Regions from separate parts of the Streptomyces sp. NBC_00878 genome, predicted to be linked through region 1. Evidence: riboswitches for the same ligand, from Rfam matches in the RefSeq annotation. Region 1 holds a riboswitch; each other region holds the start of a gene.

The links. A riboswitch is a leader RNA that binds a small molecule or an ion and turns the genes downstream of it on or off. The one in region 1 is predicted to bind cyclic di-AMP.
Region 2: it holds a riboswitch for cyclic di-AMP, as region 1 does, so the genes downstream of both, OHA11_RS11110 (M23 family metallopeptidase) here and OHA11_RS04035 (C40 family peptidase) in region 1, are expected to answer to the same signal.
Region 3: it holds a riboswitch for cyclic di-AMP, as region 1 does, so the genes downstream of both, OHA11_RS41590 (C40 family peptidase) here and OHA11_RS04035 (C40 family peptidase) in region 1, are expected to answer to the same signal.

What each region holds. Positions count from the first base shown of each region.
Region 1 is NZ_JAPEOK010000001.1:1,006,558-1,009,741, reverse strand. Features, by position in the region: gene OHA11_RS04040 (glycoside hydrolase family 76 protein) at 1-932, shown strand, start outside; cyclic di-AMP (ydaO/yuaA leader) riboswitch at 1,104-1,275, shown strand; gene OHA11_RS04035 (C40 family peptidase) at 1,371-2,762, shown strand; gene OHA11_RS04030 (DUF4394 domain-containing protein) at 2,868-3,184, opposite strand, start outside.
Region 2 is NZ_JAPEOK010000001.1:2,704,398-2,707,581, reverse strand. Features, by position in the region: gene OHA11_RS11115 (pitrilysin family protein) at 1-969, shown strand, start outside; cyclic di-AMP (ydaO/yuaA leader) riboswitch at 1,217-1,377, shown strand; gene OHA11_RS11110 (M23 family metallopeptidase) at 1,390-2,163, shown strand; gene OHA11_RS11105 (GntR family transcriptional regulator) at 2,448-3,143, shown strand.
Region 3 is NZ_JAPEOK010000001.1:9,563,097-9,566,280, reverse strand. Features, by position in the region: gene OHA11_RS41600 (ATP-dependent Clp protease proteolytic subunit) at 90-725, shown strand; gene OHA11_RS41595 (hypothetical protein) at 733-1,041, shown strand; cyclic di-AMP (ydaO/yuaA leader) riboswitch at 1,379-1,591, shown strand; gene OHA11_RS41590 (C40 family peptidase) at 1,595-2,068, shown strand; gene OHA11_RS41585 (DUF6328 family protein) at 2,162-2,644, shown strand; gene OHA11_RS41580 (LysE family translocator) at 2,707-3,184, opposite strand, start outside.

The DNA of each region.
Region 1 (3,184 bases):
CCTACAACAACTCCACCGGCCTGTTCGACACCACCGGCTGGTGGAACTCTGCCAACGCCCTGACCGCGATCATCGACAACATCCGTGTCACCGGAATGGGCAGCTACCGGTACGCCATCGCCAACACCTACGACCGCCAACTGAACGCGCAGGGCGGCCAGTTCCGCAACGACTACATCGACGACACGGGGTGGTGGGGGCTGGCCTGGGTCGCCGCGTACGACCTGACCGGCGACAGCCGCTATCTCAACACCGCCCGTGCGGACGCCGATTACATGGCACGGTACTGGGACTCCACGTGTGGCGGCGGCGTGTGGTGGAGCACCGCCAAGACCTACAAGAACGCCATCGCCAACTCCCTCTACCTGGAGCTGAACGCCGCGCTGCACAACCGCATCGCGGGCGACACCGTCTATCTCGGGCGGGCCAACGCCGAGTGGGCCTGGTTCAAGGGCACCGGCATGATCAACGGTTCCCAGCTGGTCAACGACGGCATCGACCTGTCGACGTGCCGGAACAACGGCGACACCACCTGGTCGTACAACCAGGGCGTGCTGCTCGGCGGTCTGGCGGAACTGCACCGGGCGACCGGGGACTCCGCGCTGCTCACCACGGGCCGTCAGATCGGGAACGCCTCGACCACGTCCGCGGCCCTCAACTCGGGCGGCATCCTGCGCGAGCCGTGCGAGACGAACGGCTGCGGCGCCGACGGCCCGTCCTTCAAGGGCGCGTACATCAGGGGGCTGAGCGCCTTCAATGCCCGGCTGTCCGACCGCCCGTACACGTCCTACATACGGCGGCAGGCCGACGCCGCGTACGCGAACGACCGCAACGCACTCGACGCGTACGGGCTGCACTGGGCCGGACCACTGGACTCCACCGACGCCGCCCGCCAGCAGAGCGCGCTCGACCTGATGAACGCGGCGAACTGACACCCCCAACTCCCGTTGACCGGGCGGAAAGTCGTCGATGTCTCGAACCGATACGACGAAGGTCACAGTTACATATCGGGCACTTCGCTCTTCAATCTTCACACGAGGGGCACAAGTTGGCTAACTTGACGGGTAGGACGCGCGACTTCCTCCGGTGAACCTCGCCGGGTTGCGCGACCTCCGCCGAATCCGGTGGCCCACGTGGCCATCGGAACCGGGGACCCAACCGAACTTGGGGTGAATCGGCCCAACTGCCCGTCAGGGCAGGGGCCGTAGGGCATACCTTCCGGAATCGTCGCCCGAACCCGACAGCTAACTCGGTAGGCGGAACACGGAAGGAGTACGGCTCCCATCGCGCCGGAACGAACTTCGCGCCCCGGAGGCGACAACCTCCCGGGCATCCCCCGGCCCGCCTTCGCGACGGCGGCCGCCACCTCGGTGGACCTGTACTCCTCGACGGGTGGCACCACGCCCGTCCCGGGAGGCGACGAGCCGAGCCGTGAAGAGGTGCAGCAGCGGATCCACAACCTGTACGACCAGGCCGAGAGCGCCAGCGGTAACTACAACGCCACCCGGGCGATGGCCTCGGGGCGCCCGCGTGAGCGGGCGAATCCGATGCCCGACACCGGGCGTGGACGTGCCGACACCGTCGCCGCCCCCGACCCCGCTCTGAGCGACCGCGCCAAGCAGTGGTTCGACGTGGGGCGTTCGCAACTGGGTCCCCTCATCCCCGCCGTACTGCCCTCCGACAGAATGCCGGAGCGTGGCCAGACCGGTACCTGGCCCAAGAGCCCCGGCGGGCGTCCGGGGGACCGACAGGCCGACCGGCCGGCCGACAGGCCGACCGACCGTGCGCTGGAAGCGGCCGCCAAACCCGTCCTGGAGCTGACCGCCGGGCCTGCCGCCGCAACGGCCGCGCGGCCCGTGGCGGAGCTGACCGCCGGACCCGTCGCCGCGCTGCCCGCCGCGCCCCAGGCGCGTCAGGACGCCACCGAGCTCCTGCCCGCGCTGGTCACGGAACCGCAGCAGCAGCAGCAACAACAGCAGCCACAGCCGCAGACACAGCCACAGCAGTCGCGGCAGTCGCTGAAGACCTCCAAGGACCGGACCCGGCAGAAGCTCGCGAAGGCCCGTGAACTGCTGTCCGCGCGCATCGCCCAGCAGAGCGCGCCGATGGCGGCCATCGCGCCCGCGCCGGTGGAGACCGCCTGGCGTACGCCCGAGGTACAGGACTACCGCCAGGCCGGGCAGACGCAGTGGCCATGGCCGTCGGGCGGGATCGGCACGGACCTGCCCATCGGCTCCATGTCGCCGGATCCGTTGCTCGGCACGACCCCGAGCATGGGCGGCCAGGGCCTGACCATGGGCGGCCCGGATCTGTCGTTCGGCATGGATCTGTCCGCCTATCCCCCCGTGTCCATCGGCGCGGGTGTGGCCATCGGCTCGGACGGTGCGTCGGACTCGGGGTACGGCGGGAAGGCCGCGAAGGCCGTCGACTTCGCCCGCGCGCAGATCGGCAAGCCCTGTGTGTGGGGCGCGACCGGACCGGGCGCGTACGACTGCTCCAGCCTCACTCAGTCGGCCTGGAAGGCCGCCGGGGTCGCGCTGCCGCGTACCGTGCACGACCAGGCGACGGCCGGTATGGCGGTCCCTCTCACCGACCTCCGGCTGGGCGACCTGGTCCTGTTCCACGGCCATGTCGGCCACATCGGCATCTACAGCGGCAACGGCATGATGATCCACGCACCGAGCCCGGGCGCGTCCATACGCGAGGAGTCGATCCTCTGGGCCGGGGAAGCGGCGATTCACAGCGTGGTGCGGCCTGCCTGACCCAGAAGCCGTACCGAACCCAGAAGCCGTACCGAACCCAGAGGCCGTACCGGCGTAGGGCGCGAAGCGCCGACCGATACGGCCTCTGATCGTGTCGGAGACGTGTCAGCCCGCGTCGAGCGCGACCGCGATGTCGGTGATGGGTATGGGGAACTGGCCCACGCTGGTCGTGGCTCCGGTGAGCACATCGACGGTGTAGAGCGTCGACGTGGAGGCACCGTACGGGGTGAGGGTGGCGAAGGCCGTGTTCGAGATCGTCTTGCCGGCGCTCAGGTCGCTGAAGATGTCGAAGCCCGCGTTGGCGAGGGCGTTCACGCCGAGCGAGCCGGTCGCGGCCAGCGTGCCGTTGGCGGGCGGCGACTGGATGACGACCTGGTCCGAGGTCGTGTTGATGTCGAACAGCGTTGCGCCGGTGGCCGAGT
Region 2 (3,184 bases), 1.7 Mb from region 1:
GAGCGGCTGGTGCGCAACCGGCTCGACGAGATCCCGCACGAGACCGCCAACCCGGGGCGCCGCGCCGCCAAGGAGCTCTCCCGGCAGCTGTTCCCGGCGACCTCGCGCATGTCGCGCCCGCGCCAGGGCACCGAAGAGACGGTCGCCAAGATCGACTCGGGGGCCGTACGCGCCTTCTACGAAAGGCACGTACGCCCCGCCACGGCGACCGCCGTCGTCGTCGGCGACCTCACCGGTGTCGACCTCGACGCGCTGCTCGGGGACACGCTCGGCACCTGGACCGGTTCGCCGGCCGTGGCCCGGCCCATTCCGCCGGTGACCGCCGACGACACGGGCCGCGTGGTCATCGTCGACCGTCCCGGAGCCGTCCAGACGCAGCTGCTCATCGGCCGCGTCGGCGCCGACCGGCACGACCGTGTGTGGCCCGCCCAGGTGCTCGGCACGTACTGCCTCGGCGGCACCCTCACCTCCCGCCTGGACCGCGTCCTGCGCGAGGAAAAGGGATACACCTACGGTGTGCGGGCGTTCGGTCAGGTCCTGCGCTCCGCGCCGGACGGGACGGGCGCCGCGATGCTCGCCATCAGCGGCTCCGTGGACACCCCGAACACCGGCCCGGCGCTCGACGACCTCTGGAAGGTGCTGCGCACCCTCGCGGCCGAGGGCCTCACCGACGCCGAGCGGGACGTCGCCGTGCAGAACCTCGTGGGTGTGGCGCCCCTGAAGTACGAGACGGCGGGCGTCGTCGCGGGCACCCTCGCCGACCAGGTCGAGCAGCACCTGCCGGACGACTACCAGGCGACGCTGTACCAGCAGCTCGCCGCGACCGGCACCGTGGAGGCCACCGCGGCGGCCGTGAGCGCCTTCCCGGTGGACCGGCTGGTGACCGTCCTCGTCGGGGACGCCGCGCAGATCGAGGAGCCGGTCAGGGCCCTCGGAATCGGTGAAGTCAGCGTGGTGACAGCGGAGTAGGACAGCGACCGTCCGTGGAGAACCCAGGAGACCGGAGAGTCTCCTGGGTTCTCTCTTTCGCCCGGACCTCGGCCCCGACTTGCCCGGACTTCGACCTCGACCCGCAAGTTGTCCGTATTGATAGGGAGGTTGCCTGTCTGCCCTGTGGCGTGCGCTACAAAAGTCTTGATCCGTTTGTTGATTGAAAGACACCCCGCTTAGCGTCGGTCCGGCTGTTCGTCAGGCAGTGCGCCGCGTCCGCGGCACCGGACAGTCATCGCCGAGTCCCCGTACGGCGCGAGCCAGGGGAGCCGGGGACCCATACGTAGTCCCTGGGGTGAATCGGACGCCCTTCCCGAAGGGGGTCCGTAGGAGACCTTCCTGCTCCGAACCCGTCAGCTAACCCGGTAGGCGAGAAGGAAGGAAAGGACCAGCCACTTCATGGCGTTCACCCGCGCCACCGGGAAGCACCGTCGTCCCAGCCGCATGAAGCACAACACCAACAGGACCGTTGGCGTCGCCGCACTCGCCACCACCGGTGTCGTCGGCACCCTGGCTGCTCCCTCGTTCGCCGCCGAGAGCCCGGCCGAGCAGACCCTCACCCAGGCGATCACCATCGGCGACTCGCTCGCCGATGAGATCGACGCGCAGGCTGCCGCCCAGCAGCAGGCCGCCGACGAGGCCGCGGCCCGCGAGAAGGCCGAGGCCGCCGCGAAGGAGCGCGCCAAGGAGGCGGCGGAGAAGCTCAAGAAGGAGCGCGAGGCCAAGGCCCGCGCCGCCCGCGAGGCCGAGCGCAAGCGCCTGCTGAACACCTACACCTCGCCCATCGCCGGTTCGTACGTCTCCACCGGCTACCAGGCGGGTGGCGCGGTCTGGTCCTCCGGCAGCCACACCGGTATCGACTTCCACGCCGCGAGCGGTACCACCGTGCACGCGGTGGGCTCCGGCACCGTCGTGGAGGCCGGCTGGGGCGGCTCGTACGGCAACCAGGTCGTCATCAAGATGAACGACGGTACCTACACCCAGTACGGGCACATGTCGTCCCTCGGTGTCTCGGTCGGCCAGACGGTCACCCCGGGCCAGCAGATAGGCCTCTCCGGGGCGACCGGCAACGTCACCGGGGCGCACCTGCACTTCGAGGCGCGGACGACCGCGGAGTACGGCTCGGACATCGACCCCCTCGGGTACCTCCGCCAGCATGGCGTGAACGTCTGACGACGCGCGGCATACCTCCCGAAGGCCCCGGCTCACCTAGCCGGGGCCTTCGGGCATCCAGACCGCGTCCTGACGGCATCCCGTCGCGGCCCGACCGCTTCTCGCCACTTTCCGAACTCTCCGCCCGACTCGCCACCGGACGACTGCCTGTTCAGAAGCGAAGTGTGTCCAAAAAATATCCATGGATTCCGGCCTCCCATCGGAATTTCCCGTTCTCTGCAATAGAGTCACCGAACAGGCGTCAATCGACCGCGTTTCGCGGGGGTTAAGGCGGAGGTCCGGTCATGCGTATTCCCGCGCACTCGGTATGCACGGCGATCCGTGACGACATCGTCGCGGGTGTCTACGAGCGCGGCGGCCGGCTCACCGAAGAACTGCTCGCGCGCCGGTACGGCGTCTCGCGGGTCCCCGTGCGTGAGGCGCTGCGCACCCTGGAGGCGGAAGGCTTCGTCGTCACGCGTCGGCACGCGGGCGCGTGCGTCGCGGAGCCCACCGAACAGGAGGCCTCCGACCTCCTGGAGATGCGCATGCTGCTGGAGCCGCTGGGTGCCGCGCGCGCCGCCCAGCGCCGCACCGAGGCGCACCTCAAGGTGCTGCGCGGCCTGGTCAGGCTGGGGCAGGAGAGGGCCAGGAGAGGCAACAGCGAGGATCTGCGCTCGCTCGGTGCCTGGTTCCACGAGACGCTCGCCCAGGCCTCCGGAAGCCCCGCGCTGACCTCCACGCTCGCCCAGCTGCGGCACAAGATCGCCTGGATGTACTCGGTCGAGGCGCCGGCCCACCCCGCCGAGTCCTGGGGCGAGCACGGCGCCATCGTGGACGCCGTCGCGCGCGGCGACAGCGACCGGGCCAGGTCGATCACGGCGCTGCACACCGAGCGGGCGACGGCCGCTCATCGGCTGCGCTTTCCCGGCGGCGGTGACCGCGTGGAGCGTGTGAGGACTTCGCAACATCCTGTAAACACGGCAGGCCTGCGGCATTAACAGTGGCGCCGTATACAAAGAGATGTAATTCGCGGGAGATT
Region 3 (3,184 bases), 8.6 Mb from region 1:
TTGACTCCCGTGGATCACTGGAGCACGCTCCCTACGTTACGTACGTCCTGTACATTTTCTACAGGACCTCTCCCGGAGGAGCGTGTGTCATGGCCCGACCGTCCGCCCGCTATGTCCTGCCCGAGTTCACCGAACGCAACAGTTCGGGGAGCCGGACCATGGACCCGTACTCCAAGCTCCTGGAAGAGCGGATCGTGTTTCTCGGGACGCCAATCGACGACGTCTCGGCGAACGACGTGATGGCGCAGTTCATGCACCTCGAGTACCAGGCGCCCGACAGGGACATTTCGCTCTACATCAATTCTCCCGGCGGCTCCTTCAGCGCGATGACGGCCGTCTACGACACGATGCGGTTCGTCAGCTGCGAGGTGGAGACCATCTGCCTGGGGCAGGCCGGGTCCGCCGCGGCGGTGCTGCTCGCGGCCGGCACACCGGGCAAGCGGTACTCGCTGCCGGGCGCCCGCGTGCTCATCCACCAGCCCTCGTTCTCCGAGCCCGTCCAGGGGCAGGCCTCCGACCTGGTCATTCAGGCCGACGAACTGATGCGTACCCGCGAGCAGTTGGAGGAGATGCTCGCCCGGCACACCGGCCAAAGCCGGGAGCGGATCGGTGCCGACATCGAGCGGGACAAGATCCTGGACGCGCCGGCGGCGTTGGAGTACGGACTGATCGACCGGATCGTCCCGAGCCGGAAGTCCACCCAGCGCGCACCCGGCGCGAGGTGAGCGGCGGATGCTTCCACCCGAGTTGCCGCCGCTGCCGGCCCTGACCCGTGCCGAGGCCGAACTGATCGACCGTTACCTGGAGGTGGTCGACCTGCTCGGCCGGATCAACCCGGCCCACTCCGGGGACACTTACCGCGGGCTGCGGGCCGCCCAGGCCCTGGTCGGCAGGGCCACCGCACTGCGTGACGCGCTGGCCCTGATGCACCAACGCGGCGAGCACGAGGTGCACGCACCGACCCTGGCGCGGGCGCTGCGCGTCCTCGACGGTGAGCGCCGAGCAGGCCGGATCGCACTACCGCCGCGCTCCGACACCTGACGTACCCCCACCGCCCGGCGTCGCGCAGGTATCTGACGAGGCGTCCGGGCCAGGGTTCAAACGAGCCGAACGGTGTACCACCGAACGGCGTAGTCAGGGCTGCTTTTGCGGACCCGTGGGAGCTGCGCAACCCACGTAGCTCCAGTGCGGTATGAACCGTCCCGGTGCTGGTACGAGGGTCCTCGACCCCCTCGGCGCCCTCGTACAGAAAGGGCTGTCCACCCGAACGGGTGAGTGGTGAGTAAGCCCACAAATCGCCGATTCCGCTCGGCTTTTGGGACATCCGTGCGTCAAGATCCCTTCCGACGACAAGACCCCGCCACAAGCGGCGGGGCGGTCCGGGCGGACGCCGAGTCCTGCCGCCGCTCGGATGAACCGGTCGACAGAAGTGGATCGGCAGGAGTGGAGGACCCAAGCACGACGGGTCGCCGGAACGGTCACGCCATGACCGGGCCGAGCAGCCCTTGGGGTGAAGCCGCGTCAGCGGCCGGGCAACTTCGCCAGCCCGAATCCGACAGGTCATCCTTCACAGGCGGCTGACGAAGGGTTGCGCATGACTGCGCTCAATCGTGTCCCGTCGCTGTTCAGCAGGGCCGGTACCGCATCGGCTCTCACCATCGCCGCCGTCGGCGGCGGCATCGTGGCCCCCGGCTTCACGTCCGGCGCGGAAGCGGCCACACCCGCGACGAAGGCACTCCAGGTGGCGGCCTCCAAGAAGGGCTCCGCTTACAAGTTCGGAGCCGCGGGGCCCAAGCGCTTCGACTGCTCGGGCCTCACGCTCTACTCGTTCAAGAAGGCGGGCAAGTCCCTGCCGCGTACGGCAGCTGCCCAGTACAACAGGACGAAGCACATCTCCGCTTCCACCCGTAAGCAGGGAGACCTGGTCTTCTTCCACTCGGGCCGGAACGTCTACCACGTCGGCATCTACGCCGGGAAGGGACGGATCTGGCACTCCCCGAAGACCGGGGACGTGGTGAAGCTGCAGAAGATCTGGACGAAGAGCGTCTGGTACGGCCGGGTCAGGTGACCTGCCCGGGATGCGGCCGCGGTGATCGCCGCGGCCGCATACCGGGGCCGCCCGGAATGTGATATTCGCGGCGGAGTGGTTACTCCTTCACATATGGGCGACCTTCATCACCAAGAGGAGCGCGACGAGACACGGCTCGAACGCGCCGACCGCAACTTCAACGAACTGCTCCAGGAACTGCGGGTCACGCAGACCGGCGTGCAGATCCTCTTCGCCTTCCTGCTGACCCTCGCGTTCACCGCGCGCTTTCCCTCCCTGGATTCGTTCCAGCGCGCCACGTACGTCGTCACGCTGCTGCTGTCGGTAGTGACCGCGGCGCTCTTCACGGCCCCCGCCGCGCTGCATCGCCGGCTGTTCCGGCAGGGCGCCAAGCCCCAGGTCGTGAAGGCCTCCTCGCTGCTGGCCCAGGCCGGGCTCGGCGCGCTCTCGCTCGGCCTCTCCGGTTCGGTCCTGCTCGTCGTGGACGTGGCGACGAACCGGGCGGGCGGCATCGCGGCCGGCGCCGCCACCCTGGTCGTATGCGCCGGGCTGTGGGCCCTCCTGCCCTACCTGGTCAAACGCTCCGTCGGCGACTAGGACGGGTCTACCAGGACGGGCCGACCGGGAAGGTCCACCAGGGCAGGTCCGGGCTGACCGGCTCAGGCCAGCAGCGGTTCGAGGACGAGTCCGACGCCGAGCAGGGTGAGCACGGTGCCGGTGCCGGCCACGATGGCCCGGGCCGTACGCGGTCTGCGCAGCCACCGGCCGAGCCGGTCCACGAGCAGCGCGACCACCGGGAACCAGAGCAGGGCGAGCGCGACCACGATCAGCGCGAGCCACAGCGTCCGGGGCATCGCCGGACTCCCGTCGGGCACGAACTGCGGCAGCAGGCTCATGAAGGTGATCGGCACCTTCGGGTTGAGGACGTTGGTGACGAAGCCCTGGCGCAGCGCCCGGCTCCCCGACATCACCGGCCCGTCGTCGTCCACGGTTGTACGCCGCTCGCGAAGCGACCGCAGGGTGCGTACGCCGAGATGGAGGACGTACGCCCCGCCGAGCAGCTGGAGCGCGCGGAAGAGCGCGGGCACGGCTGCCAGGACCGCGGCGACCCCTGCGACGGCGAGGGTGGTGTGGAGG